Regions from separate parts of the Lutibacter sp. A64 genome, predicted to be linked through region 1. Evidence: riboswitches for the same ligand, from Rfam matches in the RefSeq annotation. Region 1 holds a riboswitch; each other region holds the start of a gene.
What was found. A riboswitch is a leader RNA that binds a small molecule or an ion and turns the genes downstream of it on or off. The one in region 1 is predicted to bind cobalamin.
Positions count from the first base shown of each region.

Region 1 (8,148 bases):
TCTTGACCAACTTTCATCATATTTTCTATAAAGTCTGGTTCAATAAAATTGATGAAAATTTGATTGTAAATTACAGATATAATTGCTCCTATTAATGTAATTCCTAATCCAATTTTTAATGCATCACTTAGACTTAAAATATTGTTATTTCCATTTTTATAGTTTTTTAATCCCATAAAAATTACTACTGCCATTATTACAAAGCTTGCAACCATTACTCCAAATCCTTGGTCGTAAATTTTACCCATAGCATAAATTGCAACTGATAGAATTACTGAAACTACACCTAATATTAGTCCGTAGTTTAGCATAACTTGTGTTGATGATGTTGATTTTTGGTTTTCCATAATTGATTTGTTAAGTTTTAGAGAAACAAATATACTAAATACACTTTTAGTATAACTTGTTTTAATTAATATTAGTTTTTGTTTTTAATAATTAATTAGTAATCAGAAATTTAAAAATGTTACATAAAATTATGAAAAAAATCGTTGTTTAAACTAAAAAATGATTGTATTTTTGCCCCGGGCAAGTCCTACACAACCAGCTCCCTTTGAATCCTCCAGGGCGGGAACGCAGCAAAGGTATTAGGTCGTAGCGGTGTGATGTAGGTAGCTTGCCTTTTTTTATTCTCTTTTTTTCCTACTCATTATCCTTTTAATTTCTTACTAACTTTCAATTAGCTTATAAATAATGTACTTTTGAACTTTGTTTAAAGTAATTTTTTAATCTTTCAATTTTTAATTATTTAATGAATAAAGTTGTTTTAATTACTGGAGGTTCTTCAGGAATCGGAAAATCTGTTGGAGAAATTTTATCAGAAAAAGGATTTATTGTTTATGGAACAAGTAGAAATCCCCAAAAAATAACGGATCATCCATTTAAATTGGTGGCTTTAGATGTTACAAATGTTGAAACTATTACAACTGCAGTAACTGAAGTTATAACAAAAGAAGGTAAGTTAGATGTGTTAATTAATAATGCTGGTATGGGAATTACCGGTCCTATTGAAGAAACACCTACAGATGAAATGCGCAAGGTATTTAATACAAATTTGTTTGGAGCAATTGATGTAATGAAAGCGGTTTTACCACAAATGAGAACACAAAAAAGAGGTTTAATTATAAATGTTACGTCTATTGCTGGTTATATGGGCTTACCATATAGAGGCATTTATTCTGCAACTAAAGGTGCTTTAGAAATTGTTACTGAAGCTATTAGAATGGAAGTTAAAACTTTTGGAATACAAGTAACTAATGTGGCTCCAGGTGATTTTGCTACAAACATTGCCTCTGGAAGGTACCATACACCTGTTTTTGAAAATTCACCTTATAAAAAATCGTATAAAGAAAATTTAGATTTAATGGATGCGCATGTAGATAGCGGTGGTGATCCTTTAGAAATGGCTACAGCAATTTATAAAATTATAAAAACTCCAAAACCTAGAATACATTATAAAGTTGGAGATTTTCTACAAAAGTTTTCTATTGTATTAAAAAGAATACTACCAGATAAGATGTACGAGAAAATGTTAATGAATCATTATAACTTAAAAAATTGAAAGTAAGCTTTGTGTATTTTGATGAAATTACGTCAATTCGATTAAATTTTATGTTTTTTTGTTTAAAATTAGTATCTTGAATAGTGGTTTTAACTATAGATAAAGGTTTTATATACAATTTTTCTCAGTTTCTTTTTGAAAAACCATTCGAACAGATTTATATTAAACTTTTAGTTTAAAAAGCATAATGGTAAGTAGTATGTTTTTACTTCTATTTGTGTAGAAAAGCTTCAAAATTAGATTTTTACTATAATTAACTATAACAGTTTTATACATTTCCACATTATAAACTATATTTGTAATCTAAATTTAAATAAATTATAATGAAATTTTTTATAGATACAGCAAACTTAGAGCAAATTAAAGAAGCACAAGCTTTAGGAGTTTTAGATGGAGTTACAACAAACCCATCATTAATGGCAAAAGAAGGAATTACTGGAGCAGATAACATTTTAAAGCATTATGTGGCTATTTGTAATATTGTTGATGGCGATGTTAGTGCAGAAGTAATTGCTACTGATTTTGCTGGGATGGTTAAAGAAGGTGAGGCTTTGGCTGCTTTACACCCTCAAATTGTAGTAAAGTTACCTATGATAGCTGATGGAGTAAAAGCATGTAAATATTTTTCAGATAAAGGAATTAAAACAAATGTAACCTTAGTTTTTTCTGCTGGTCAAGCTTTATTGGCTGCAAAAGCTGGTGCAACTTATGTTTCTCCATTTATTGGTCGTTTAGACGATATTTCTACAGATGGATTGAATTTGATTTCTGAAATAAGACATATTTATGATAATTATGATTTTGGAACTCAAATTTTAGCTGCATCTGTTCGTCATACAATGCATATTATAGATTGTGCAAAATTAGGATCTGATGTAATGACAGGACCTTTAAGTGCAATAAAAGGTTTATTAAAACACCCTTTAACAGATAGTGGATTGGCGCAATTTTTAGCTGATTATCAAAAAGGAAACTAATATAATTAAGAATTAAATAACACTATATAAACCTAACAGGTTTTAAAAATCTGTTAGGTTTTTTGTTCTATACTTTAACCAACTAGTGCACGTTTTTAACGAGTGTTATTGTTTTTTTCTTCTATATTTTTTCTTTTAAAACTTTAATTTCATCACGCAATTGAGCAGCAACAATAAAATCCAATGCTTTTGCGGCAGTTTCCATTTGTTTGCGTTTTTCTCGAATGCGTTTTTCAATTTCTGTTTTAGATAAATAATTCAATTCTTCTTCGGCGGCCATAGAAGTAGCATTATCATAATGGTAAGAAGAATTTGTGTTTTTTGCTAAAGTATTTTCAATACTTTTTTTAATTTGTGTAGGCGTTATATTGTGTTTTGTATTGTAATTAATTTGTTTTTCGCGTCGTCTAGCGGTTTCGTCAATAGTTTGTTGCATACTTTTGGTAATTTTGTCAGCATACATAATTGCTTTTCCTTCAACATTACGGGCAGCTCTACCAATGGTTTGTGTTAAAGAACGGTGCGATCGTAAAAAACCTTCTTTGTCTGCATCTAAAATTGCAACTAAAGAAACTTCTGGTAAATCCAATCCTTCACGTAAAAGGTTTACACCAATTAATACATCGAACAATCCTTTTCGTAAATCTTGCATAATTTCTACACGTTCTAGCGTATCAACATCTGAATGGATATAACGGCAACGCACCTGAATTCTAGTTAAGTATTTTGCTAATTCTTCAGCCATACGTTTGGTTAAAGTGGTTACCAAAGTTCGCTCATCTTTTTCAACTCTAATTTGAATTTCTTCTATTAAATCGTCTATTTGATTGATACTTGGACGTATTTCAATTTCGGGATCTAGTAAACCAGTAGGTCTAATAATTTGTTCTACAAAAACTCCTTCTGTTTTTTGTAATTCATAATCTGCAGGTGTGGCACTAACAAAAATAACTTGATTTTGAATTGCTTCAAATTCATCAAATTTTAAAGGTCTGTTGTCCATTGCTGCTGGTAATCTAAATCCATATTCTACAAGATTTACTTTTCTAGATCTATCGCCACCATACATTGCATGTACTTGCGGAACTGTAACGTGACTTTCATCAATAACCATCAAATAATCGTTAGGAAAATAATCTAATAAACAGAACGGTCTTGTTCCTGGATCTCTTCCATCTAAATAACGAGAATAATTCTCAATTCCACTACAATAACCCAATTCACGAATCATTTCTAGGTCAAATTCTGTACGTTCTTTTAAGCGTTTTGCTTCCAAAGGCTTCCCAATTTCATTAAAATAATCGTACTGTTTCATTAAATCTTCTTGTATAGCGTGAATTGCATTTTGTAACACATCTGGAGAAGTAACAAATAAGTTGGCAGGATAAATTGTAAGCTGTTCAAATTTTTCAACTACCGAATTACTGGACATATCAAAACTTTCAATTTCTTCAATTTCATCACCAAAAAAGTGAATTCTATAGGCATGTTCTCCATAAGAAGGATATACAGTTATCGTATCTCCTTTCACTTTAAAAGTTCCACTGCTAATTTCGGTTTCAGTTCTAGAATATAAACTAGTAACTAATAATTGTAAAAATTTAGTACGTGGTATTTCTTGGTCGACTTTAATTGTAATAATATTTTTTTTGAATTCTACAGGATTTCCAATACCGTAAATACACGAAACTGAGGCAATAATTATTACATCACGTCTTCCAGAAAGTAGGGCAGAGGAGGCACTAATTCTAAGTTTTTCAATATCTTCGTTTATAGATAAATCTTTTTCTATATAAGTACCTGTTGTAGGTAAAAAGGCTTCAGGTTGGTAATAATCGTAATAAGAAACAAAATATTCAACGGAGTTGTTAGGGAAAAACTGCTTAAATTCTGAATATAACTGAGCTGCTAAGGTTTTATTATGAGCCAAAACCAATGTAGGTTTTTGAACTTTTTCTATTAAATTGGCTACAGTAAATGTCTTTCCAGAACCTGTAACACCTAACAATGTTTGAAATTTTTCACCAGATTCTACACCTGCAACAAGTTGTTTTATAGCTTCAGGCTGATCTCCAGTTGGTTTAAATTTTGATTCTAATTTTAATTGCATAGCACAAAAATAAGCTAATTTTTATGGTTTTCGTAGTTCGTTTTATTTGGATTTTTTTATTGTTAATAATTATCTTAATAACATATTTTAAAAATTAGTTTTTCAACATATTTCTTGATTAATTTTAACCTAGAATTTGGTTCTGTTATGCCTCAACGGTGTATTTGATTAAAAGGGAATCAGGTGAAATACCTGAACTGTTCCCGCAGCTGTAAGTTCAATTAGGGTTTTACACTCTTTGTCACTGTTTTAACTAAAATGGGAAGACGTAAAACTAGAACAAGTCAGAAGACCTACCAATCTCAGTTTAATGTCAAGCTTTCGGGAGAAAAGTGAATGGCATAGAATATTCTTTTTTTGAATAATCTTAGCTTTTGGCAATTTATTAACCAATCTGTAAATGATTAATTTTTTATTATTACGGATATAACTTGATAATAGTGAATTATTCGAGCATTCAAATAGTATTACAAGAAGTACCTGGAGAAATTAGTATTTGCTTTAGTATTTGCGGCTGTAATTTGTTTTGTAAAGGCTGTCATTCTCCTATATTATGGAAAGATAGCAATGGGAAGCAGCTTACAGAAACAGTTTTTAAGAATACGCTTAAAAATTATAAAGGGTTAGCCAGTTGTGTATTGTTTATGGGAGGAGAATGGCATAAAAATACATTGATTAATTACCTTAATTATGCCAAGAATGAAGGCTATAAAACCTGTCTTTATACTGGAAAAGAACAAGTAGATGAAAATATACTAAAACACTTAAGCTTTATAAAAACAGGTAAGTGGATTCAAGAATTAGGTGGTTTAGATGCACCAACAACCAATCAGAAATTTAAAGAAGTACAATCAAATAAATTATTAAATCATTTATTTCAAAAATAATAAGTTATGATAAGATTAACCGAGCAACAAGTAACTAAAAAAATTAACTTTATTAGTAATTATATCAATGCTAATAATGCAGCTGATGGTTCTAAAATGGATGCAAATGCAAATGTATCTTCAAAAAATATTGCCACTATGGAAGCTGAATTAAATAAAGATATTAATATTCAGATAAATAGGCAATTGGTGAAAAATAAAATAGAACAGCTTTTTGGTAGGGATTTATCTAACGAATATATTCGACAAATAGAATCGCACGAAATATATGTGCACGATGAAACTTCACTAAAACCTTATTGTACTTCTATAAGTATGTATCCTTTTTTGTTTGATGGATTGACAAAATTGGGAGGAGAAAGTAAAGCTCCGCAACATTTAGAGAGTTATTGTGGTGAATTTGTCAATCTTGTTTTTGCTGTCAGTTCTCAATTTGCTGGTGCGTTAGCAACAGTTGAGTTTTTATTGTATTTCGATTATTTTGCTAGAAAAGACTTTGGAAATGATTATTTAACTACAAACACCAAAACAGTTTCAAATCATTTACAACATGCTGTTTATGCTATTAATCAACCTGCGGCAGCAAGAGGCTATCAGTCTGTTTTTTGGAATGTTTCTCTATACGATGAAAAATATTTTGATAGTTTATTTGGCGAATTTGTGTTTCCTGATATGAGTAAACCACAATGGGAGAGTTTAAAAAAATTACAGCAATTTTTTATGAAATGGTTTAATACCGAAAGAGAAAAGGCGGTATTAACTTTTCCAGTTGTTACAGCTGCAATGTTGGTAAAAGATGGAAAACCTGTTGATTCTGAATTTGCTGAAATGTGTGCAACAGAATTAAGTGAAGGAAATTCGTTTTTTATTTACCAATCTAAAAGTGCCGATAGTTTAGCATCTTGCTGTAGATTAAGAAATGAAATTAGCAATAATACTTTTAGTTATTCACTTGGTGCAGGTGGTGTTTCAACAGGTTCTATAAATGTTATTACTTTAAATATGAGTCGTTTAATTCAAAAAGGGAATAATCTTAAAACTGAAATTACTAAAATTCAGAAATACCAGGTAGCTTATAGAAGTCTAATTGAAGAATATAAAAATGCAGGAATGCTTCCTGTTTATGATGCTGGATTTATTTCTTTAGATAAGCAATTTTTAACCATTGGTATCAACGGAATGGTTGAGGCAGCTGAAAGTCAAGGAATAAAAGTTTCAAACAGTATGGCATATAAAGAATTTGTTTCAAAACATCTTAAAATAATTTATGACGCTAATAAAGAAGCAAAGAAAACTTATGGTTTTATGTTTAATACCGAATTTGTACCAGCTGAAAATTTAGGTGTTAAAAATGCAAAATGGGACAAAGAAGATGGTTTGTTTGTACCTCGTGATTGTTACAATTCTTATTTTTATTCTGTTGAAGATACTTCAATAAATACCTTGGATAAAATTATACTTCACGGAAAAGAAATAATTAAATATTTAGATGGTGGTTCTGCGCTTCATTTAAATTTAGAAGAAGCACCAAATAAAGAAGGATTTTTAAAATTAATTAATGCAACAGCTTTGGCAGGATGTAATTATTTTTGTTTTAACATAAAAATTACTATTTGTAACGATTGTGAAACTATTGATAAAAAAACGCTTCAAAAATGCAGTAAATGTGGTTCTAAAAATATTGATTATGGTACCAGAGTAATTGGGTATTTAAAACGTGTTTCTAATTTTAGTTCTGCAAGACAACAAGAACATGAGTTAAGATTTTATCATACTGAAAACACAACCAATAGTAATTTAAAATTGCAAAATTCAAGAATAGAAAAATTAAAAATGTTTAAACAAAATAAAAAAGATGAATTTATAACAACTAAACATTAGTGTAAATGTGTAGTTTATTTTCTAATGAGGCTAAAATGACCATTTTTTATTCTTGTATTGCCGTCTTTATCTGTTAATTCTACAGAAAACCAATAATCTGTAGAAGGTAAATATTGACCGTTTAATGTTCCATCCCAACCATTTCCGTTGGGATTTAACGAGGTAATTATTTTTCCAAATCTATCAAAAATATAAATGTTAGAAGTTGGATAGAAGTCGTTGTTTGCACCCAAAACTTTCCAAGTATCGTTATAACCATCACCATTTGGGGTAAAGAATCTAGGAAATCCAATTACTGAAACCTCGATAGAGGTAAATCCACAGCCATTTATATCTCTAGTATATATTGTATGTATTCCAGCAGAAACATTATCAAAATAAGGCTCATCTTGATAATCTCCATTATAGCTATTTAGAGCAAACTCATAAGTTCCAATACCTAAATTAGTTGTATCTATAGTAATAGTGTTATTGTCAGAATCATCTAAAATAGTTATGTCTTTAGTATATAAAACAGGAATATTAGACTCTTTTACATTAAATAAACTAAAACCTCCACAGCTATTATTTTTATAATCTCTAAAAACTTTCACTTCATATAAACCTTCTTTTTCAGCAAAATAAATAGGGTTTGTAGCATTAGTTATTGGTGAATTATTAAAATACCATTGATAGTTATCTCCGTTTACATAGGTATCTACATTGAGTTCAACGCTGTACGTTTTTGGAGAG
Region 1 is NZ_CP092487.1:1,233,197-1,241,344, reverse strand. It holds gene MKD41_RS05120 (DUF4199 domain-containing protein) at 1-347, opposite strand, end outside; RNA gene ffs (signal recognition particle sRNA small type) at 527-625, shown strand; gene MKD41_RS05110 (SDR family oxidoreductase) at 752-1,561, shown strand; gene fsa (fructose-6-phosphate aldolase) at 1,885-2,538, shown strand; gene uvrB (excinuclease ABC subunit UvrB) at 2,660-4,648, opposite strand; cobalamin riboswitch at 4,768-4,963, shown strand; gene nrdG (anaerobic ribonucleoside-triphosphate reductase activating protein) at 5,089-5,535, shown strand; gene nrdD (anaerobic ribonucleoside-triphosphate reductase) at 5,542-7,416, shown strand; gene MKD41_RS05085 (T9SS type B sorting domain-containing protein) at 7,431-8,148, opposite strand, start outside.

Region 2 (8,148 bases), 1.9 Mb from region 1:
AGCTAAATTCTGATCCTATTATATAAGCCGTATCTCCGGCAATTGTTAAATTAGCGCAGGCAATATCGAAACTGTTTTTAACAGTATCTGTTTCTGTATCAATTACAAATAATTTTGAAGGGTTTTCAAAATAATCTCCACGAGAGCTTACATACAAATCACCATCTTCATCTGCTTTAAGACGGTGAAGATTTATTGCAACATCTATATCATTAATTTTTGTAAATGAATTAAGCTCAATTACAGAAACGGTTCGTTCGTAATTTGGTGGGCTGTAACCTCCAGAATTAGCAACATAAAGTTTTTCGCCAACAACAGCTATTTCTTCGGGCTGTCTTCCTACTTCTACTGTTCTAGTTATAGCTAACGATGTAGTATCAATTTCTGCAACAAATCCATTGGCAGCAGTATTTCCTAAAGCAACTTCACCATCATAAGCACTAACATAAGCTTTTCCATTAGAAAAGGTAAGGTATCTACAATTTTTAACGTCAATTACTTTAATGCGTTCAGCAGTTTTAACATCCATAACCTCTACCTTATTAGAATTGTTAATTACAGCATATAGTTTTGAGCCATAAATTGCAATGTCGTTACCAACATCTCCCAAACCTAAAGTAGATTCTGGATTTGCCTCTCCATAAACATTACGCCTATAAATTCCTGATTCATAATCGTAATAATCGAGTGAAGCTTTATTCATATTCATATTCCCTTCATTTAGTAAATAAAATCCCTCAACAGATGTAACTATTTCTGGTGGCAATATTTCTTCCTCTTCAGAAATTATTAAATCATCTTCTCGACAAGCAGTTAAAGCAATAGTAGACAAAGCTAGTACTAACCAAAAATTGTAATTTTTTTTCATTGTAGTTATTTATTAAAAATTTAATGATAGATTAAAACGGTAATTTCTTCCAGGCATTGGAAAATTAAGTACTACATCATAATATTGATTGAATACATTATTTACTTCCAATCCCACTTTTATTGGTAACTTCAAAAAATCGCCTTCCCAGTTAAGCGCTAAATCGCTCGTATACCAAGGCTTTACATAGTTTACTGGAATATTCGCTTTTTGACTATAACGTTCACCTGTATATATAAAACTGTAATTCATTTGCCAGTTTTCCCAATTTATAGTTGAAGTTAACGTTCCGCTATGTTTTGGGGTGTATGGTATTTGGTCTCCATAAGTTGTACCACCTGGTGTAATGTCTATTGCTTGTTGAAAAGTATAATTAACACCTAAATCAAACAGTATATTTTCAGGTAATTGAAGCCCTAAGTTTGCATTTACTTCCAAACCTTTTATTTCAACCTCTCCAAGATTCATCATTGTCCAACGGAAAAGATTAGAAGAAGGCATTGCTACAATTTTATCTTTAACACGATTGTAATACACATCGGCTTGAAAAGAAATTGACTGTACAAGTTCATTTGGTTCAAGTATATAAGTTATACCAAAATCATACTGCGTGGTAAATTCTGGCCGTAAAGAACTGTTACCAACAAAAGTGTAGTACAAATCATTAAATGTAGGCATCCGAAAAGACTCTTTATAAAATGCTCTTATTCTGAATTTATTTGTGTCAAACGGTTCATAAGAAACTGATAATACAGGGCAAAAAACACTTTGGCTATCGCCTTGTTGGTAGTATTTTACCTGCTCATCAATATAAGCACCTAATAGGTTTGCTTGAATATCAATCCGTTCCCAATTCATTTGGCTAGACAAGGCTCCTAAATATGAATACCGTGTAGGATATGGGAAACGATATAAGTTTGCATCGAGCGTATTTATTGAAAAATCGGTTGCGATAGATACATCCCACCAATTTTTAATCTCATATTGATTTACCAAAGAAGTATAAAATTCATTTTGATAATATTTATTATCCAAAGCACCTTTAAGCGTTTTATAATCTGGATCTATATACCTGCTATAATCTCTACTAAATTTTACGTTGAAAAGTAATTCGTGTTTATTGAAGTATGAATTTTGTAACGAGCCATGTACAAAAAAATTCGTATCCCATTGCCGTTGCACATGTTCATATCTGTTAGCAACAATGGCTCCTGGCAAGCCTCGTTCAGAATCATATATATATGCCTTTAACATTGCTCGTCCACCTTTCTTTAATTTTGCGTGTAAAGACACTTCGCTACGTAATGCGGTTATATCTCCATTCTGACGAACAGCAATAGTATCATATCCATTATCTTTACTATACCTATATTTATATTCCCCGTCAGCTTTTACCCATTCAGCACTTGCGGATAAAGATATTTTATCCGATAATTTATGTTGAAAAAATACCGCGGGATTAAAAAGTCCAAATGAACCCGTTTTAAACGTTGTTCTTAAATGTGTTTTTTCTGTTTCTGAAAAATCTGGAACTTTGGTTTGTAAAAACAATGTATTAGAAGAGAAAAACCCACGAGCAGGTTGAAAAATAGATGATTTTTGACCATTATAAAGTGAAATAGATTCTATATTATCTAGCGAATATTTCCCTAAATCTACTTGACCATTTTGAGCATTCCCAACAGTCATTCCATCATAAAAAACCGCAGTATGAGCACTACCAAGACTTCTTACATTAATTGTTTTTATTCCGCCAACACCTCCATAGTCTTTTAACTGCACTCCAGAAAAATAACGTATAGCATCTGCAACAGATAAGCTATTCATTTTCTCTAATTGCTGCCCAGATAAAACTTGAGCTGGCATAGGTGAAGCTATTTTAAATTTACGTTTAGTTGCAGTTAAAACAACCTCATCTAACGCAATTCTTTTAATAGAATCAAGTTTTAGATTAACCTTCTCTTCTGAAGATTTATTTTGCGCATAAATTGGGTTCAACAACAAACCTAATGTTTGTAATAAAACACCAACACTGATAAGGCATAAAAGCCTTTTGTTACATAAAAACATAAAAACTATTTGATCGTTATCAAATAACTTTAATGGAAAAAATGAAATCAAATGAAAATTTGATGATCTGCATCTGGCTTCAAAGCTTTATTCCACGAAAGCTCTAAAATTATACACAGTGGCAGGTATCCTGACTTATTCCCATTTTGAACCGCCTTCCCATCTCAAAATCATAGAGACAGTGGCAAAAGATTGGCCTAAAATTATAGACCTGTCAAAATGTTGCATGGAACTTACAGTAACGGGTTTGTTCAGGATTTTCACCTGATTCCCTCTTAATTAACTATACCGAAAAGCATAGTTAAACCAATGCGCTACAAAGATAAAAAACTCTTTATATTTAACGCCTTATTTTTATTTTATTAATAGCGTAAAAAAGTGTTTTTTCAACATTATCTCTTAACAATCTGAGCGCTTTGGTTTTATTATTTTATAATTATTTTTTTTAACAACATTAAGTTAATCCTAAATCGTTACAATAATCTTATTTTTGCTTTTCAAATTTAGAATATGGATTTTTCAAAGGTAAAATTAGTAGTTACAGATATGGATGGAACGCTACTAAATTCAGAAAGTAAAATAAGTGATCATTTTTTAGGACTATACAAGCAGCTTAAAAAAAATAATATAAAATTTATTGCTGCAAGCGGAAGGCAATATTTTAGTATTGTAGATAGATTTGATAAAAGTATTCAAGATGAAATAACTATTATTGCTGAAAACGGTGCATTTGCTATGCGCGGAAATAAAGAATTATTTACGTTAGAATTACCAACAGCATACATTTCAAAAAGCATTGAGATTCTTAGAAAAGTAAAAAATGCCCAAATAGTACTTTGCGGAAAAAAAGCTGCTTATATAGAAACCGAAAACGAAGCTTTTATTTCAATGTTTAAAAACTATTATTCTGAATACACATTGGTTGATGATCTTACCAAAGTTACAGATGATACCTTTTTTAAAATTGCAGCTTTTCATTTTGAATGTTCTGAAACTTACATTTACCCTTCAGTAAAACAATTAGAAAATGAATTACAAGTAATTGTTTCTGGTAAAAATTGGCTAGATATTTCTCATAATAATGCAAATAAAGGGTATGCTTTAAATATTTTTCAAAAAGAATTAAATATTGCTAAAGAAGAAACCATGGTTTTTGGAGACTATAACAACGATTTAAAAATGTTAGAGTTAGCAGATTTTAGTTATGCCATGGAAAATGCACACCAAAATGTAAAAAATATCGCAAATTTTCTAACAAAAACCAACGATGAAAGCGGTGTTGAATGTATTCTTGAACAAGTAATAAATTCCAGAACTATTTAAGTTTGTTATTCCTATAAAATCAAAAATCTATACTGATTAATTATGAATTCTTTAACCTGAAAGTTATACACTAGAATTATTGCCTATAAAAATATTTCTAAAAAATAGTATCGCTAAAAAACCACTTTTAGATACCTGCCTATACAGGTATGACAATAATTGACTATAAAACATTACAAACCAAGTTCAGTATGACGCTGGATTATTTATTAAAAAGATTTTTTAAAATCATCAAGTATATTTTGAGCGGCTTTTACCGGTGATATTTTTGATGAAATAATATCTTTTTCAAGTACTTTTAATTTGCTAGAAATGTCTTTTGAACCATAAAATAGATGTTTTAATTCTTCATTAATATTATTATACATCCATTGAATTTGTTGGTGATTTCTATTTTTTATAAAATAACCATTTTCATCTACTAACTTTTTAAAGTTTTTAACCTCATCCCATACTTTATCAATACCAATACCTTTTATTGCCGAAGCAGTACTTACCACAGGACTCCAACCAGATTCGGCTAACGGGAAAATATGTAATGCATTTTGATATTGACGTTTAGCCATTTTACTCATAGTAATATTATCACCATCGGCTTTATTAATTACAACCATGTCTGCCATTTCCATAATTCCTTTTTTAATACCTTGCAATTCATCACCGGCTCCAGCTAACATTAACAATAAAAAGAAATCTGTCATACCGTGCACAGCAGTTTCACTCTGCCCTACTCCAACAGTTTCAATTAATAAAACATCATAACCATTTGCTTCACAAAGCAACATAGTTTCACCAGTTTTATTAGCAACACCTCCTAAAGTATCTCCAGATGCAGACGGACGAATATAAGCTTCTTCCATATTTGCCAATTCTTCCATTCTGGTTTTGTCACCTAAAATACTTCCTTTTGAACGTTGACTGCTTGGATCTATGGATAAAATAGCAACTTTATGTCCTTTACTTACTAAATGCTTTCCAAAAGCTTCAATAAAAGTACTTTTACCAACACCAGGAACACCAGTAATACCAATACGAATAGAATTTCCAGAATATGGTAAAATAGCCTGAATAATTTCTTTGGCAAGTGTTTTATCACTCTCTAAATTACTTTCAATAATAGTAATAGCTCTAGAAAGCAATACCCTATCTCCTTTTAAAATTCCGTTAATATATGCTTCAGCAGCTAACCTGCCTTTTGGCTTGTAATTTTTCATAAATTTGGTATGCTATTTCAATGTAAAATGGTATTAATTTAGAAGAACAAATATAAGCATATTAAGAAAATTATATGCTCAGAATTGGTGCATTTATTCTTTTAAAATTCATTTATGTAACATAAATCATTTTTTTAACCATATTCAAACATTACTTTTGCACCCTTAATTTACAAAACTTAAAATGTAAGTTTAAAATTATACTACGTCAAACCATTAAAACTAAATTAACTAAACAAATGGACAATCTTTTAATAAAAAATAGCATAAAAAAAGGAGTATCTTACTCCACTTACCGAACAGTAATAAAAGGTCTTTTAGTTGAAGGTAAATCTACTGGAAGCGAACAATCTAAAGCTCTTTTAGAATATAGTATTTTGAATGATAAACGTATGGATCGATTAGATAAAACGTTAAAAATTTCTGAAGAAACAACTACTGCTTTAGAGCAATTAACTAACAATTATACATTATTAATTTTAGCTGAAGGTTGGTGTGGCGATGCTGCTCAAATATTACCTGTTATTAATAAAATTGCTACAGCTTCTTCTAAAATTGATTTAAAAATTGTTTGTAGAGATGAAAACGAAACTTTAATGCAACAATTTTTAACAAATGGAGGCAAAGCCATTCCAAAAGTTATTATTGTAAATAATAAAAATGAAGTTGTAAACTCTTGGGGACCTAGACCTTCTATTGCTACTAAAATGGTAAATGATTACAAAGCACAACACGGTGGTTTAGATGCAGAATTTAAAAAAGATTTACAAATGTGGTACAATAAAGATAAGGGAAATAACACTCAAAAAGACCTTTTAGAAATCTTGTTAGCATCAGAAGTTGCCGCAAATTAATTTAGCGTACCTTTGTTTTTTAATTTTTAAAAATGATTGTAGACTTTAATAAAATTCCTAATTGGTGTAAACTTTGGGTATTTCCTTCAAATAGAAAATTTTATCCTCAAGAAATTGAAGGATTAAAACAACGTATTGAAGATTTTTTAACAAATTGGACAAATGAAGAGCAATCTTTAGCTTGTTCTTATAAATTAAAATATGATCGTTTTATTATTATGTCTGTTGATAATTCTGAAATAAGTCTAAGTTTACAAGCACACGATGCTTTAACCGCTTTTATTCTTGAGTTAGAAAGATTTTACGACATTGTTTTATTAGATAAAATTAATGTTTGTTACAAACAAGGTGAGTTTGTACAATACAAAGATTTAAAAGAATTTAAAAAAATGATGAAAAACAGAGGAGTTTCTGCTAAAACAGTTGTTTTTGACAATATGATTACTACCAAAGCTGAATTAAAAAACGACTGGGAAATTAATATTATGAATAGTTGGTTAGGACGCTTTTTATAAAAAAATCATTCCAATACCAAACGATAAACTATTAAGTCTACCATTTTCAAAATTTGCAATTTGCTTATTATGAAAATCCATATTCAAAATAAGACTATTATTCCTTTCTGAAGAAATATAATATCCAATTCCTACTTTATAATACTTTCCACGTTCAAAAGGCTTTCCAAGTTTCAATAACTTCCCTATTCCACCACCAACATAGAATTTATCATCATCAGACTGTGCAAGGGCTAATTTTACGTCTATATAATAAGGAATCGCTAAAATATCAACATCAGGATGCACATCTAAACCTAAATTAATACCTGTAGTAATAAATTTATTAAGTTTTACATCTAAACCATTTCGTAAAAATATAGCATTTGGCGCTATTGGAGACCAATCTGTTTTTTCTTGATACTCATCATATTCTCCAAAGTTTTCATTTCCAGAAAAAGTAACATTAAGTGTAAAATTATAATTTACTGCACGCTGAGAAAAGCTGTAAATAGTAAATAGCAATGCTAAAAATGATACCATTTTCTTCATAAAAAAGTTATAACTTTAGATTTGCTATAAACTCCTCAATATTTATACCATTATCTACATGAAAATCTCCAATCTTTGTTCTTCGTAATTTTGATAAATGCGCTCCAGAATTTAATGCCTCTCCAAAATCATTTGCTAACGAGCGTATATAAGTACCTTTACTACAAACTACTCTAAACTCTACTTTTGGTAAATTAATAGCTGTAATTTCAAATTCTGAAATAGTAATTTTTCTAGATTTAATTTCTGTAGTTTCACCAGCTCTAGCCAATTCATATAGGCGTTTTCCATCTTTTTTTAGGGCTGAAAATATGGGAGGCACCTGATTTATTTCTCCTATAAATTGTTGAGTAGCATTATAAATTAAATCTTCGGTAATATGTTCAATTGAAAAGGTTTCATTTATCGCTGTTTCTAAATCGAAACTTGGGGTACTTGCTCCTAAAGTAATCTCACCAGTATACTCTTTAATTTGCCCTTGAAATTCTTCAATTTTTTTAGTGAACTTACCTGTACAAAGTATTAATAAACCCGTAGCTAACGGATCTAAAGTACCAGCATGGCCTACTTTAATTTTTTTAATTTTAAAACGCTGTTTAATTTCCCAACGCAATTTATTCACCACTTGAAAAGAAGTCCAATTTAGTGGTTTATCAATCAATAAAATTTGTCCGTTTTTATAGTCTTCTAAAGTCATTATTCGTTTAACAAAGTTACAGTAATTGCGATTATTCCAACAATAAAACAATAGAGCGAAAAGTAAGAAAGTTTAC
Region 2 is NZ_CP092487.1:3,341,347-3,349,494, reverse strand. It holds gene MKD41_RS13695 (YncE family protein) at 1-868, opposite strand, end outside; gene MKD41_RS13690 (TonB-dependent receptor) at 881-2,938, opposite strand; cobalamin riboswitch at 3,042-3,264, opposite strand; gene MKD41_RS13685 (HAD family hydrolase) at 3,449-4,261, shown strand; gene meaB (methylmalonyl Co-A mutase-associated GTPase MeaB) at 4,471-5,475, opposite strand; gene MKD41_RS13675 (thioredoxin family protein) at 5,715-6,329, shown strand; gene MKD41_RS13670 (ABC transporter ATPase) at 6,362-6,844, shown strand; gene MKD41_RS13665 (hypothetical protein) at 6,839-7,375, opposite strand; gene truB (tRNA pseudouridine(55) synthase TruB) at 7,383-8,072, opposite strand; gene MKD41_RS13655 (undecaprenyl-diphosphate phosphatase) at 8,072-8,148, opposite strand, start outside.
Region 2: it holds a riboswitch for cobalamin, as region 1 does, so the genes downstream of both, MKD41_RS13690 (TonB-dependent receptor) here and nrdG (anaerobic ribonucleoside-triphosphate reductase activating protein) in region 1, are expected to answer to the same signal.

Region 3 (8,148 bases), 380 kb from region 1:
AGAATGTGAAACATGTGGTGTTTCTCCTCAATGTCCGCAATGCGATGTAAGTTTAACGTTTCATAGTTTTAGAAAAGAATTACGTTGCCATTATTGTGGCTATAGGCAAGCAATGCCTCATAATTGTGGTGCTTGTGGAAGTGAAAAATTAAACACAAAAGGTTTTGGAACTGAGCAAATTGAACAGGAATTAGAACAATTGTTTCCAGATGTGTCTATTGGTAGAATGGATTTAGATACAACGCGAGGTAAATATGGATATCAAAAAATAATAGGTAAATTTGAAGCGCAAGAAATTGACATATTAGTTGGTACACAAATGCTTTCTAAAGGGCTAGATTTTGCAAATGTTTCTTTAGTTGGAATTATGAATGCAGATACGATGCTTAATTTTCCAGATTTTAGAGCACATGAACGCAGTTATCAATTAATGGTTCAAGTTGCAGGAAGAGCAGGAAGAGCAAAAAAAAGAGGTAAAGTAGCCATACAAACCTTTAATCCTTACCATCAAATTTTACAGCAAGTTTCTACTAATTCTTATAATGAAATGTTTAAAGAACAGTTAGACGAACGCTGGCAGTACCATTATCCACCATTTTATAGAATTATTAAAATTACGTTACGACATAAAGATTATGTTAGGGTGGAAGAAGGAGCTAATTGGCTAGGTAAATCTTTAACAAATATTTTTAAAGAACAAATTTTAGGGCCAACAACGCCTGCAATATCTAAAATTAGAAACTATTACATTCGTCATATTATTATTAAAATTCCGCAAAAACAATCATTAGCAGTTACTAAAAGTAATATTTTACGTGTTAAAAATTCATTTCAAGCGATAAAACAATTTCGTTCTATTAAATTTAATATAGATGTAGATAATTATTAAGGTGGTTTAAAAGTTGAAAATTTAAAAGTTGAAGTTTTACGGTTTAACTTGGTTAAGTTGTTGGTTTTAACAAGCAGCACCGCAATACTAACTACTTAATATTAAATACTTTATTTTTTATTAATTTATGACTTGTTAGTTCCATAAATAACTGTATATTTGCAGCCTTAAAAGTAAAACTTAAAATTATAAATTATGAATCATTACGAAACTGTTTTCATTTTGAATCCCGTTTTATCTGATGTACAGATAAAGGAAACAGTAAAGAAGTTCGAGGACTATCTTGTTTCTAAAGGTGCCGAAATGATCTCAAAAGAAGACTGGGGGCTAAAAAAATTAGCGTATCCAATCCAAAACAAAAAAAGTGGTTTTTATCACTTATTTGAATTCAAAGTAAGCGGACAAGAAATTAGCGCTTTTGAACTTGAATTTAGAAGAGATGATAGCGTTATGCGTTATTTAACTGTAAAGTTAGATAAACATGCTGCTGCTTGGGCTGAGAAAAGAAGAGAAAGAGTTAAAGCAACTAAAAAATAAGAGTTATGTCTATAGAACAACAAGCAAAAGGAGGAAAACAAGGTGATGTTCGTTACCTAACTCCACTAGATATTGACACTAAACAAGTAAAAAAATACTGTCGTTTTAAAAAGAATGGTATCAAATATATTGACTATAAAGATGCTGACTTTTTATTATACTTAGTAAACGAACAAGGTAAAATTTTACCACGTCGTTTAACAGGTACTTCATTAAAATACCAACGTAAAGTTTCTGTAGCTATTAAAAGAGCTCGTCACTTAGCTTTAATGCCATATGTTGGCGATATGTTAAAATAAAACTGAAAGGAATCATGGATATTATATTAAAACAAGACGTTGAAAACTTAGGTTTTATAGATGATATTGTTACTGTAAAGAATGGTTACGGTCGTAACTATTTAATTCCTCAGGGATTTGCAGTATTAGCAACTTCATCAGCTAAAAAAGTATTAGCAGAAACTTTAAAGCAACGCGCTTACAAAGAAGAAAAACTAATAAAAGATGCAACTAAAATTGCAGATGCTATTAAAGAATTAGAAATTAAAATTTCTGCCAAAACTGGTGACGGAACTAAATTGTTTGGTTCTGTAAACAATGGAAATGTATCAGAAGCATTAGCTGCAGCTGGTCACGAAGTTGATAAAAAATACATCAAAGTTGAAGGTGGAAATATTAAAAGACTTGGTAAATACAATGCAACTATTAGATTACATAGAGCTGTAATTGTTGAATTACCTGTTGAAATAATTGCAGAAGACAAATAAAATCGTAAGATTTTTATATATTTAAGCCGCCCAATTTGGGCGGTTTTTTTTTGATAGCTAAGTAACAAAATTGATTTTTTTTAGTTTTATTTAAACTTAATTACCTATGAAATACAGACAATTAACAAAAGAACAATTATTAGAATTGCATGAAGAATTTGCTAAATTTTTAGCAACACAGCAAATAGATGTTAAGGAATGGAAAACTATTAAAGTTGAAAAACCTGAAGTTGCAGATGAAGAATTAAATATTTTTAGTGATCTTGTTTGGGAAGATGTACTTTCAAAAACTAAATATTTAGAACATATTTCTAAAAATGATATCAATCTTTTTAAATGCTCTTCAAAAGAAATAATTAGAATTTACATAAAATTAAACGATACAACTAAAAGTTTTTTAGATACAAACGATTTTAATTGGTTTTTAAAAAATCCTGTAAATGATAGTATTGATTATTTTAAAGCTTCAAAAAAATATGCCGAAGAACGTAACTTAGAAATTTTTAAGTTAATTGAAATGGGAAGTGTAATTTCAAAAGGAGATTTATTTAAGGCTACAAGTCAATTAATTCAGTAACTACTTTAGCAACTCCTGTACTAGCTTTTTCAGAAATAACTGTTAAGTTTGGAAAGTAATTTTTTTGAATTGCAGGTTTTGGATCAATAAAATAAACTGGAATTTTAGGCTCTATAAAATTAATTAAGTTAGCAGCTGGATATACCTGCATAGATGTTCCAATAATAATAAGTATATCTGCTTTAGATGTTATTTCTATTGCTTTTTCTAACATAGGAACTTCTTCTCCAAACCAAACAATATGTGGTCTTAATTGCGAATGGTCTTCACATAAATCACCTAATAAAAGATCTTTTTTCCAAGAATAAATTAAGTTAGGGTTTTTAGTGCTTCTAACTTTTAATAATTCTCCGTGTAAATGCAATACGTTTTTGCTGCCTGCGCGCTCGTGTAAATCGTCTACATTTTGCGTAATTATGTTTACTTGATATTTATTTTCTAATAAAACTAATGATTTATGAGCTAAATTTGGAGCTACAGATAATAATTGTTGTCTTCGTTTATTGTAAAAATCTAAAACCAGTTCTTTATTTTTATTCCAACCAATAGGAGATGCTACTTCCATAACATCGTGTCCTTCCCAAAGTCCGTCGCTACCTCTAAATGTATTAATTCCACTTTCTGCGCTAATTCCTGCGCCAGTTAGTATTACAACTTTTTTCATATAAATGTTTTAGAGTTTTAATAAATGCTATTTCGAATTTTTATTATTCAAAAGTAAAGATTTATCTTTGAAAAAAGATAATTTTAGATGGTAGATGAGAAGTATATTGAATATTTAGAGCAATTTGTTACTGAAAAAAGAAGAAACCTATTTGAAAAGGTGTTAAGCGAACGTACAAGACATTTTACGGTTGCAATTGAAGATATTTTTCAACCTCATAATGCGAGTGCTGTTGTAAGAACTTGTGATATTTTTGGAATTCAAGATATGCATGTAATTGAGAATAAATATAAATTTTATGCATCTAGATTGGTTGCAAAAGGAGCTCAGAAATGGATTGACTTTTCGATGTATAATCAAAAAAACACCAATAATACACTAGATTGTATTTCGGCTTTAAAAGAAAAAGGCTATAAAATAATTGCAACTACACCACATAATGAATCTTGTTTATTGCAAGATTTTGATATTTTAGAAAAAGCAGCGTTCTTTTTTGGAGTTGAAAAAGAAGGACTTTCTAAAGATGTGATGGATAATGCAGATGGTTATTTAAAAATACCAATGGTTGGTTTTACAGAGAGTTTAAATATCTCTGTTGCTGCTGCAATTATTCTTCAAAATATGAATCAGAAATTAAAAGCCTCAACTATTGATTGGCAACTAACAGAAATTGAGAAAAGAGAAAAATATCAAGATTGGTTAGAGAAATCCATTAAAAGTATTAGAAAAATAAAGGAAGTATATTTTAATGAAAATAAACTTTAAAATAAAAAAAGTAGTTAATTATACATATTAACTACTTTTTTATAAAAATTAAGCTGCTTTTTGTTTATTGATATAATTCTTTATAATTAAAAACAAAGTCAGTAGGAGCAGTTCCTATGTTCTCAAACTTATTTAATTCTTCGCCTTCTTCATTAAAAATTAGCATTACACTATTACTCATATCAAAAAAGTCTGTTACACCGGCTAAATAAATGTCTCCAGTTTTAGGATGAATTTTAAGAGCTGTAGTAAAAAACAGGTTGTAATTAAATGGTGTTATAAATAATTCTTGAGTTTTATTTTCGCTATCAAAACGATGAATGTTTCCTGTTGAAGTTTCTTGCCAATAAAAATATTTTGAATTAGCTGAAGTCAACATTCCATTACGATATAATTTTACATCAGTACCTAATTTTACGGTTTCTGCAATAGATAAATCAGCGTTTAATTTTACAAATGTAGCTTCTTCATTTCTACCTTCTGTAGCAATCCAAATATTGTTATTTGGATCGGTAACAATTCCTGAAACATTATCTGAAAATGTAAGTATTTCATTTACAGACTCAGTAGTTGTATCAAATTCTTTTACTGAATTTCCATCAGCAATAAGTAATTTATTTTCTATAGCTAAAACAGCCGATTGTATAGCAGGAACATCTGAAATACCATCTATTTTATTTTGAATTGCAGCATTTGTAAAATCTACATTATAAAGTAATCTGGTATTACTGTAAGCGCTTAAAATATATGCTTTATCATTATCTACTAGTGAAATATATGCTGGATTTCTAGCTTCAGAAGTAGAAATAGTTTCTTCAAGTTTTAAAGTTTCAGCATTTGTAACAGTTATATAGTTAGCACCACTTTGTGAAACGAAGTAAAGTTTATTATCTGAAATTTGTCCACTAATTAAATCGGTTCCTAATGTTTTATCTGGATTTTCTAGTTGAAAAACTTTAGATGTAAATATTGAATCTTTTAAGAATCCAACAGTTCCATTATCATTTTCAGAAGAAGCAGAAACAATAAAAACACCTTCGGCATATTTTCCAAAAACACGGATGTTATATATTAAGGTTTCTTTACCTGCTGAATTTTCAACAACTAATTTTAATTCGTTTTCACCAATTGAATTTGATAAGAAAGTATATGTTGGTTCAGTTGATACAATTTCATCATTTAGAAACCAATTTATAGTAGTTTCTGTTAAATTTTCTATTTCAGGGTTCAATACTATTGCTTCTTCAAAATCTAATTGGTAATTTGTTTTTTGAACTAAAATTTTTGGGGAAAATAGCGAATTGTCTTCAGAACAAGACATAAAAACAAGTGTAAACAGCGTTATACTGAAAATTAATTTAAGTTTCATTTTATTTGTTAATTTATATGGTTACAACAATATAAACCTTAGGTAATAAATATGGTAGTATACAATAACGTACCATAAGCTTTTATTCCCGAAAGCTTTGATATTTAATATGTATTTAGGCAGGTTTCCTGACTGATTTCAGCTTTATTTACCTTCCCATTTAAAAAAACAGTGGTTGTGGTAAAGCCATTTCGGTGAAAAAATCACCTGTGAAATTTACAGTAGCGGGTACTGTTCAGAGTTTTCATCTGATTCCCTTTTAAACTTATAAAGTCACCTAAAAACGCCGCAAAGTTAATTGTTTTTTTCCTAATTAATTTCCTTTTAGATATAATAAAAAAGAAACAATTTAAGTAGTGTTAAGTGTCAATTAGTTATGTTTAAAAGTATAGTGAAGTATTGTTTTAAATAGGTGTTATTTTGTGTAAATAGCTACTTAAACTTGGGTTTTATTCAACTTTAATAGCTTTAATAATAGCATTAGATTCACAATTAATAACTGTAAGTGTAATGTTTTTTAGGCTATCAATTCCTTTGATATTATATTGATATAGGCAACTGTCTAATTTAATTTTATGAGCTAAATCTACATCTCCATTCTTTAGGATTTGAGAAATATATGCGGTATCAATTTTTTTGGTATTTAAAATAGTCAATGCATTTTCTGAAAAAATACGTTCTTTAGCTCTAATATTTTTTAATACACGTGCATTTGGACCGTAATCAAAAGTAGTATTTTTTTTACCCCAAATAAATACTACAATAATGGTTCCTATAATTAATCCGCCTAAAAAGTATGGCAATCGTTGTTTAAAAGTCATATTATAAAAATAATAAATTTACATCTCTAAAAGGAATATTAAACCAATCTGCAACAGATTTGTTAGTTAAGATTCCGTGGTAAAAATACATACCTTTTTGTAAACTTTTGTCATATCTAACAGCATTTTCAAATCCACCTTCTTCAGCAATATTAGAAAGGTAAGGTGTAAAAATGTTACTTATTGATACTGAAGCAGTTCTTGAGTATCTAGAAGGGATATTTGGAACACAATAATGAGAAACCCCATATTTTTCTATAATTGGATTTTTATGTGTAGTAACTTCAGAAGTTTCAAAACAACCTCCACGATCTATACTAACATCAACAATAACAGCACCCGTTTTCATTTGTTCAACCATTTCTTCTGTAACAATTACAGGGCAACGAGAATTACCTCTAATGGCACCAATAGCTATATCGCAACGCATTAAAGCTTTTTGAAGTGTTTTAGGTTGTATAGTTGATGTGTAAATGGGTCTACCTAAATTGTGTTGAATTGTTCTTAATTTTGTTATTGAATTATCAAAAACTTTTACATTTGCTCCTAAACCAATGGCCGAACGAGCTGCAAATTCAGCAACTGTTCCTGCACCTAAAATAACCACTTCGGTAGGAGGGACTCCATTAATATTTCCTAATAGTAATCCGTTACCTTCTTTATCGTTACTCATTATTTCCGCAGCAATTAAAATTGAGGCGGTACCTGCAATTTCACTTAAAGATTTTACAACTGAATAAATACCATGTTCATCTCTAATATAGTCAAATGCAATAGCTGTAATGCGTTTACTAGCTAAGGCTTCAAAATATTTTTTAGATTGCGTTTTAAGTTGTAATGCAGAAAATATAATGCTTTGCGGGTTAATTAATTTAATTTCCTCTAAGGATGGTGGTTCTACTTTTAAAATAATATGGCATCCAAAAACTTCTTTAATATCGTATGATATTTTAGCGCCAGCTTCAGAATATTCTTTATCAGAAAAATTAGCACCATCACCAGCGCCTGTTTCAATAATAAATTTATGCCCTTGGTTGGTTAATGCTGCAACTGCATCTGGCGTTAAGCAAACACGTTTTTCTTGGTAGTGTGTTTCTTTAGGGATTCCAACAACAAGTTCGCCTTTTTGTTTTGAAATTTCTAAAGTTTCCTCTAAAGGAATTAATTCGTGCTTACTAAATGGTGAAGTAATTTGTTTACCCATTATTTATAACTTCTATAGTTCGTAGTTGTTTTTTTGATGTGGTAATTTTAATTATTACCGAGTTTAAAGGTAGTAAATTTTCTACTTTATTTGGCCATTCTACTAAACACCAATTATTACTGTAAAAATATTCTTCAATTCCCATATCCATAGCTTCTTCTTCTTCTTCAATTCTATAAAAATCGAAATGATAAACTTTTTCGTTTTTTAAAGTATGGTATTCGTTTACTAAGGAAAAAGTAGGGGAGCTTACGGTATCTAAAACACCTAATTTTTTAACAATTTCTTTTATAAGAGTAGTTTTTCCAACTCCCATATCACCATAAAAAAGGAGAATTTTATTTTTTGAAAATTTAAGAACTTCTTCAGCAATTTTTGGAAGTTGTTCTAGTGTGTAATTTTTTATCATACGCGTACTTAATGTTTAATGGTTGATTTGTTGAACTGTTTAATTGTTAGTTTTAATGGTCGTCAAATCTGAATTTATTTCAGCATCTCACGTTTAGTAACTAACTATAATGAGAGACTGAATCAAGTTCAGGGTGACGAATTTTAT
Region 3 is NZ_CP092487.1:854,480-862,627, forward strand. It holds gene priA (replication restart helicase PriA) at 1-889, shown strand, start outside; gene rpsF (30S ribosomal protein S6) at 1,085-1,426, shown strand; gene rpsR (30S ribosomal protein S18) at 1,432-1,725, shown strand; gene rplI (50S ribosomal protein L9) at 1,740-2,192, shown strand; gene MKD41_RS03400 (DUF6495 family protein) at 2,299-2,769, shown strand; gene MKD41_RS03405 (SIR2 family NAD-dependent protein deacylase) at 2,747-3,433, opposite strand; gene MKD41_RS03410 (TrmH family RNA methyltransferase) at 3,521-4,198, shown strand; gene MKD41_RS03415 (DUF5074 domain-containing protein) at 4,263-5,567, opposite strand; cobalamin riboswitch at 5,669-5,863, opposite strand; gene MKD41_RS03420 (hypothetical protein) at 6,017-6,388, opposite strand; gene MKD41_RS03425 (alanine dehydrogenase) at 6,390-7,592, opposite strand; gene tsaE (tRNA (adenosine(37)-N6)-threonylcarbamoyltransferase complex ATPase subunit type 1 TsaE) at 7,585-8,001, opposite strand.
Region 3: it holds a riboswitch for cobalamin, as region 1 does, so the genes downstream of both, MKD41_RS03415 (DUF5074 domain-containing protein) here and nrdG (anaerobic ribonucleoside-triphosphate reductase activating protein) in region 1, are expected to answer to the same signal.

Region 4 (8,148 bases), 1.8 Mb from region 1:
ATTTTTAGTGCTATTTTCAATAGTAAAAATAGGGTTAAAAATATTTAGAGCAGGAGGTTTTAATGAGATGATTGCTGCTTATTTTGGACCTGATAATTGGTACATATTTGTAGGTCAAATTTTGTTAGGCTCGTTGTTTTATGGTCTTTTTATGGCGGGTTATTATAAGTTTATTAAAAAATAAAACATATGCTTCGCTAAATTTGGATACTGTTTTTTGAACATTAACTTTGCGGAAAAATTAAAAATAAATGTGCTTACCACTAAATGGTATTATTAATAAAATGTAAATTTTAATCTATGGAATTGTTGAAAATTGATAAAATAAATAATACTATTTGCCAAAATATTGAAATTACTGGATCTAAAAGTGAAACAAATAGATTGTTGATTTTACAACAATTTTATCCAAATTTAAACATCGAAAATATTTCAAATTCAGACGATTCTAAACTAATGCAAAAAGCATTAGCTAGTACTTTAAACGAGATTAATATTGGGCACGCAGGTACTGCTATGCGGTTTTTAACTTCGTATTTTTCGGTAAAAGAAAATTCTGAAATAGTACTTACAGGTTCGCATAGAATGAAAAATAGGCCTATTAAAATTTTAGTAGATGCCTTAACTTCATTGGGAGCAAAAATAGAATACGTAGAAAAAGAAGGGTATCCTCCGTTAAAAATTACTGGAAAAAAATTAACAAAAAGTTTTGTTGAAATTGAAGGAAATGTAAGCAGTCAATACATAACATCTTTACTTTTAATAGCACCAACTTTAGAAAACGGACTGCAACTAAAATTTAAAGGGGCAATTACATCTGTGCCATATATTAAAATGACCTTAACTTTGTTGGCTGAACTGGGAGTGAACCTTTCTTGGAACGATGATACTATTTCTATTCAACCAAAGCCAACTATAAATTCTAAAACTGTAGTAGTAGAGTCTGACTGGAGTTCGGCATCCTATTATTATGGTTTGTGCGCTTTAAGTCCTAATTCTAAAATAATATTGTCTTCATACAAAAAAAATAGTCTACAAGGCGATTCAGTTTTAGCCGAAATTTATAAGAATTTTGGAGTAGAAACTATTTTTGAAAATAATAAAATAGTACTTGCAAACAAGCAAACTACAACTAATAGTGTGCAACCACTTAATTTAAATTTAATTGGAGCTCCAGATATTGCTCAAACAATTGTTGTTACTTGTTTTGGTTTAAAAAGAGAATGTTTTTTAACAGGACTTCATACGTTAAAAATTAAAGAAACTGATAGATTGGTGGCTTTAAAAAACGAAATTGAAAAATTAGGAGGGGAAGTTATAATTACAAATGAAACCTTGCATTTAAAACCAGCTACTAAATTTAATAAAAATATAGCAATAGCTACTTACGATGATCATAGAATGGCTATGGCTTTTGCCCCATTAGCATTAAAGGTTCCGCTTCAAATTGAAGATCCAAATGTGGTGTCAAAATCGTACCCAACTTTTTGGGAAGACTTCAAAAAATGCACTTTATAGTATGTTTAATATTCTCAATTACAAAGTTTTATTGCAAATCACTTGACAACGCCTATGCCGATGTTGTATATTTGCGCTCATTCAATAAAAATAAGAGTATTTGTACTTTGCTTAAATTATAGAATTTAGTAATTATACAACTGCTTTTATAATACTAAAAAATAAAAATCACATATGAAATTATCACATTTTAAGTTTGAATTACCAGAAGATTTATTAGCTGAATATCCTGCAGAACATAGAGATGAATCTAGATTAATGGTGTTAAATAGAAAAGAAAAAACTATTGAACACAAACAATTTAAAGATTTAATCAACTACTTTGATGAAGGCGATTTAATGATTTTAAATAATACAAAGGTTTTTCCAGCACGTATGTATGGCGAAAAAGAAAAGACTGGTGCAAGAATTGAAGTGTTTTTATTAAGAGAATTAAATGCAGAAAGCAGATTGTGGGATGTTTTAGTAGATCCAGCTAGAAAAATAAGAATTGGTAACAAATTATTTTTTGGTGATGATGAAAGCTTAGTTGCTGAAGTTATTGATAATACAACTTCTAGAGGAAGAACATTACGTTTTTTATATGATGGCTCTTATGAAGAATTTAGAAAAAAATTAGAAGAATTAGGAGAAACTCCACTGCCAAAATTTATTAAAAGAGCAGTAACTCCAGAAGATGAAGAGCGTTACCAAACAATTTATGCAAAACACGAAGGTGCAGTAGCAGCTCCAACAGCTGGTTTACACTTTTCTAAACATTTAATGAAACGTTTAGAAATTAAAGGTGTCGATTTTGCTGAAGTTACATTGCATGTTGGTTTAGGTACTTTTAGTCCGGTTGAAGTAGAAGATTTATCAAAACATAAAATGGACTCTGAACAAGCTATTATTTCAGATGAAACAGTTTCTGTTGTTAATAATGCTATAGATTCTAAAAGAAGAGTTTGTGCAGTTGGAACAACTGTTATGAGAGCTATTGAAAGCTCTGTGTCTTCAAATAGTCGCTTAAATGCTTTTAATGGTTGGACCAATAAATTTATTTTCCCTCCTTATGATTTTAGTATAGCAAATTGTATGATTACAAATTTCCATACTCCAAAATCTACATTAATGATGCAGGCAGCTGCTTTTGCTGGTTATGATTTTTTAATGGAAGCCTATGAAGAAGCTGTTAAAGAAAAATATAAATTTTACTCGTATGGAGATGCGATGTTAATCATCTAATAAAATTATTTTTTTAAAAGTTTAATTGTCTAAAAAGTAAGATTTTCGTCAACCTGAAACAGACTGGTTCAGAATGAAGGTTTTTTACACTTTTTAGACAATTTATTTTCTAAACGAGAACCAATAAATGAGTACAAAAAAAGATATACGCGCATTAACCAAAACAGAATTACGAGATTTCTTTGTTGAAAATGGTGATAAAGCATTTAGAGGAAACCAAGTGTATGAATGGTTATGGAGTAAAAGTGCACATTCTTTTGAAGAAATGACAAATATTTCAAAAGATACACGACAAATGCTCGAAACTAATTTTGTAATTAATCATATTGAAGTTGATGATATGCAACGCAGTGCTGATGGAACTGTAAAAAATGCTGTACGTTTACACGATGGTTTAGTGGTAGAATCTGTGTTAATACCTACTGGAAGCAGAACAACAGCTTGTGTGTCTAGCCAAGTTGGTTGTAGTTTAGATTGTAGCTTCTGTGCAACGGCGCGTTTAAAGAAAATGCGTAACCTTAATCCCGATGAAATTTACGATCAAGTTGCAGCAATAAACCAAGAGAGTTTATTGTATTACAATCATAAATTATCAAACATTGTTTTTATGGGAATGGGAGAGCCCTTAATGAATTATAACAATGTATTAAAATCTATAGAAAAAATTACTTCAGAAGAAGGCTTGGGAATGTCTCCAAAAAGAATTACGGTTTCTACTTCAGGAGTTCCTAAAATGATAAAAAAATTAGCAGATGATGAAGTTAAATTTAATTTAGCAGTTTCATTACACTCTGCCATAGATGAGGTTAGGTCTAAAATAATGCCTTTTAGTAAAGCATTTCCGTTAACAGATTTAAAAGAATCTATAGAATATTGGTATGCAAAAACAAACAGCAGAGTTACTTACGAATATGTTGTTTGGAAAGGAATTAACGATACAAAAGAAGCCATAAATGCTTTGGTTAAATTTTGTAAATATGTGCCTTGTAAAGTTAATTTAATTGAATACAATCCAATTGACGATGGTGAGTTTCAACAAGCAAATCCACAGGCAATAGACGATTATATAAGCATTTTAGAAATGAACGATATAATTGTTAACGTTAGACGAAGTAGAGGGAAAGATATTGATGCCGCTTGTGGGCAATTAGCAAATAAGAAAAGCTAGATTTTTTGTAGCGGTTATTTTTTAATAACTTTCTAAAGTTTAAAGCAAATTGTACTTAAACGTCTTACTGAGCTTGTCTCAGTATCTCATAATTTATATATACAAATTTTATTAACTACAAATGTTAACTTGTACATATATTTTAAATTAAGAAGTGTATAGGTTGATGCGAAATTCGGCTAAATTTAGGTTTATTAAACGTAGATAGATTAATATTTAGTTATATATTTGCTGCATGTTTGGTTTTGCATTTATTTTTTAAATGTGAATTAAAAGGGAATTCTGTTAAATTCAGAAGCTGTTCCCGCAACTGTAAGCTAAGTCTTTTTATAAAGATGCTTTTTGTTACATAACTTCAAAATAACCACTGCATTGTAAAGTGTGGGAAGGTTAACAAAAAGACGCGAGCCAGGAGACCTGCCAGAAAATAACAACTTAATTACAAGTTAGTTGTCGGGAGAAACAACATTTTAATTATGAGATATTTTTTAATTTTAGTTGTGTTTTTTTATAGTTTCGCATTGTTTTCGCAAGAAAAGAAAGCTGAAGCTTTAGATACTGTTTATCTAAAATCTGTTAAAATAATAGAAAAATCTATCGGTCAAAAAACAACTATTTTATCTAAAAAAACAATTCAAAATTATAGCCCACAATTAACAGAAGTCTTAAATTTTGAAACGTCCATTTCTTTTAAAGAAAATGGTTTAGGAATGGTTTCTTCACCTTCTTTTAGAGGAACCACGGCACAGCAAACAGCTGTGGTTTGGAATGGAATAAATATTAATTCTCAATTTTTAGGTCAAACAGATTTTAATACAATTAGTACTGCTAGTTTTGATGAAATTGTTATTAGGCCTGGAGGCGGAAGCACACAATTTGGAACTGGAACTATTGGTGGAAGTATAAATTTAAATAATAATTTTTCTTTTGAGCAACAAGATCAACTAACTGTAAATGCCAGTTATGGTAGTTTTAACACTAAAGAAATTGGTCTAAAAGCAAGCACTTCAACTTCAAATTTAAATGTTAATGGTGGTTTAGCTTATTTTGATTCTGATAACGATTATAAATATGCCAATTCCAATCAAAAAAATGAAAACGGAGAATTCTATAATAAATCGGCCTTTTTAAATGGAGCTTATAAATTTAATTCAAAACAACAACTTAAATTATACTCTTCATTATTTAATGGTTTACGTCATTTTTCTATTTTAGAAACCACGCAAAGTAGAACTAAATATAAAGATGAAACGTTAAGGTTAATGTTTGAGTATAATGGTGTGTTTAACAAGTTTTTTATCAATACAAAAACAGCTTTAATCAATGAAGATTATACCTACTTTCCAGATGTAACTACAGATAGCGATTTAAGTACTGGAACTGCGTTTTCTAAAATTATTAAAAATGAATTTGGCTATAAAATAAACAAGGCTTTTTTATTAAAAGCGTTTATTAATTATAACAATACTTTGGGTAAAGGTTCTAATTATAATAACGAAAAAAGAGAAGTTTTTACTTTAGGTACATATTTTAAGCACAATATAACGGATAAGTTAGTGTACCAACTTACTGTTAATAGTGATAATACTTCTAATTATGAGAGTCCGTTGTTATTTACTTTTGGTTCAGAATTTAAGGTTAGTCCGCACTATAAAATTAGTATTCATAGCTCTAAAAATTATAGAGTGCCAACTTTAAACGATTTGTTTTGGCCAGGAGCAGGAAATCCAGATTTAAAACCTGAAACTTCGTTGCAATACGAATTAACCAATACATTTATTTTTAATCATTTTAACTTCAAATTAACGGGGTATTATAATAATGTAAAAGATTTAATTGTCTGGTTACCAGTTTCTAGTACGGTTTGGAAACCTACAAATACCAATAAAGTTTTAATAAAAGGAGTAGAAGCAGAAGTAGCTTATAGTCACTTTTTTGGCAATCATTACCTTAAAAGCAGTTTGTCTTACGCCTATACAAAATCTCAAAATAAAGAAACCAATAAACAGTTAACATACGTTCCTTATCATAAAACGGTATTGTCTGTTTTATACAATTACAAAAGACTAAATCTAAATCTAAATAATAATTATACAGGTGTTGTTTATACCCAAACCGATAACAATAAAAAAACAGCTTTAGATCCGTACTTATTAACAAATTTAAATTTTGGAGTTGCTTTAGATTTCAAAAAAGCAATACATATTGGCTTTAAAATAAAAAACCTTTGGAATACAACTTACCAAAGTGTTGCTTATAAACCAATGCCTTTAAGAAATTATCAATTTTATTTAACACTAAATATTTAACACAATGAAAAACCAATTTTTTAAAACTTTATTAGTTTTATTATCAATTACTATGTTTGTATCCTGTGATGATGATTCATCAGGTGAAGTTTATGTGCCTAAGGGCGATTATGATTTAGGATTTATAGTATCTAATGAAGGAAATTTCGGTACGCCAACTGCTTCTGTAAGTTATATTTCAGAAGATTTATTAGAATCGGCTAACGATGTTTATTCAACAGTAAATAACAATGCAGCTTTAGGCGATGTATTACAAAGTATTACGTTTGAAGATGATTATGCGTATTTAGTTCTAAATAATAGCAACAAAATTGAAGTTGTTGATAGATATACTTTTACACAAGTAACAACAATTACTGAAAATATTAGTGGTCCAAGATATGCTGAAGTTGAAGATGGTAAATTATATATTTCTAATTCAGGAACATCAAGTATTGGAGTTTACAATATTTCAGATTTTAGCTATAATACTTCTATTGAAATTGGAAGTACTGTAGAACAAATTATTATAGAAGATGGCTTTATGTATGTACAAAATGCAGCATTTGGTTATGGAAATACTATAACTGTTGTTAATCTTACTACAAATACAATTGTTAAAACAATTACTACAGGAGATGGCTTAAATTCTATGGAAGAAGAAGATGGAGTAATTTATGCAATGCATACAACTGGAGTTACTAAAATTAGTACATCTACTAATGACATTATAGGAGAGATTACAGTAGGAGGAACATTAACAAGTCCAAGTCAAATAGATATTGAAGATGGAATGATTTATTTTATTTCAGGGTCTAAAATTTATGCATCAAGTATAAATAGTACCGAGTTTTCAGATACTCCTTTAGTTGATACAAATGTAGAAGGTCCATCTTGGTTTATTGGGTATGGTTTTGCTGTAGAAAACGATAAAATATTTTATTCAGATGTAAATGGTTTTTCTGAAAACAGTGAATTATTAATTTACGATTTACAAGGTGTGTTTTTAAAATCAATTACTACTGGAGTTGGTTCAAACAACGTTTATTTTAACGATTAAGTTTTAATTTTTCAACCTTAAAAAAGTCCTATTATTTTAAAATTTTAGGACTTTTTTTATTTAGGTTAGTGGTTAAAAGTTTCATATATAGCTGGTGGCAGAATATTCATTTAATATAAAAAAATTATATATATATAATTAGTATATTTGAAAGTTTATTAAAATAATGCAAAATTTAAAAGTATCTTTTTTTAGTTTGTTTTTATTGGTTTCTATAACACTAGAAGCTCAGGAAACACTTCCAATATATTCAGATTATTTATCTGACAATGTATTTTTGGTGCATCCTTCAGCAGCTGGATTTAGAGATTGTGGAAATGTGCGCTTAACTGCCAGAAATCAATGGAGTGGTATAAAAGATGCACCCTCATTACAAACTTTAAATATTCATTCTAAATTTGGAACGAATGCAGGTTTAGGCTTAATTATTTTTAATGATAAAAATGGGTATCATAGTCAGCAAGGTGTTCAAGCAGCATATGCGTATCATTTAACTTTAGGACGAATAGAAGATTATAAAAAGCTTTCTTTTGGGCTGTCTTTTATGATGGTGAATAATAAACTTGATGAATCTTCATTTAATATTCCAGATCCAGAAATTTCACAAATTGTACAAAGTGAACGTTATTTTAATGCCGATTTTAGTATGGCTTATCATAATGTAGATTTTTTTGGATATTTTACCGTTAAAAATTTAATGTTAAATGCTAGAAATTTATATAATAGTCAATATGAATCTTTAAATTTACGTAGGTATTTGTTTTCTTTTGGATATTATTTCGATTATTATAAAAATAGGAAAACTATAGAATTTGAACCTTCTGTAATGGTTCAATATATAGAAAGAACAAAAGAGAAATTTGTAGATTTTAATATGAAAGTTTATAAGC
Region 4 is NZ_CP092487.1:3,502,030-3,510,177, forward strand. It holds gene MKD41_RS14285 (hypothetical protein) at 1-184, shown strand, start outside; gene MKD41_RS14290 (3-phosphoshikimate 1-carboxyvinyltransferase) at 301-1,518, shown strand; gene queA (tRNA preQ1(34) S-adenosylmethionine ribosyltransferase-isomerase QueA) at 1,693-2,742, shown strand; gene rlmN (23S rRNA (adenine(2503)-C(2))-methyltransferase RlmN) at 2,870-3,910, shown strand; cobalamin riboswitch at 4,134-4,349, shown strand; gene MKD41_RS14305 (TonB-dependent receptor plug domain-containing protein) at 4,387-6,219, shown strand; gene MKD41_RS14310 (YncE family protein) at 6,224-7,258, shown strand; gene MKD41_RS14315 (PorP/SprF family type IX secretion system membrane protein) at 7,425-8,148, shown strand, end outside.
Region 4: it holds a riboswitch for cobalamin, as region 1 does, so the genes downstream of both, MKD41_RS14305 (TonB-dependent receptor plug domain-containing protein) here and nrdG (anaerobic ribonucleoside-triphosphate reductase activating protein) in region 1, are expected to answer to the same signal.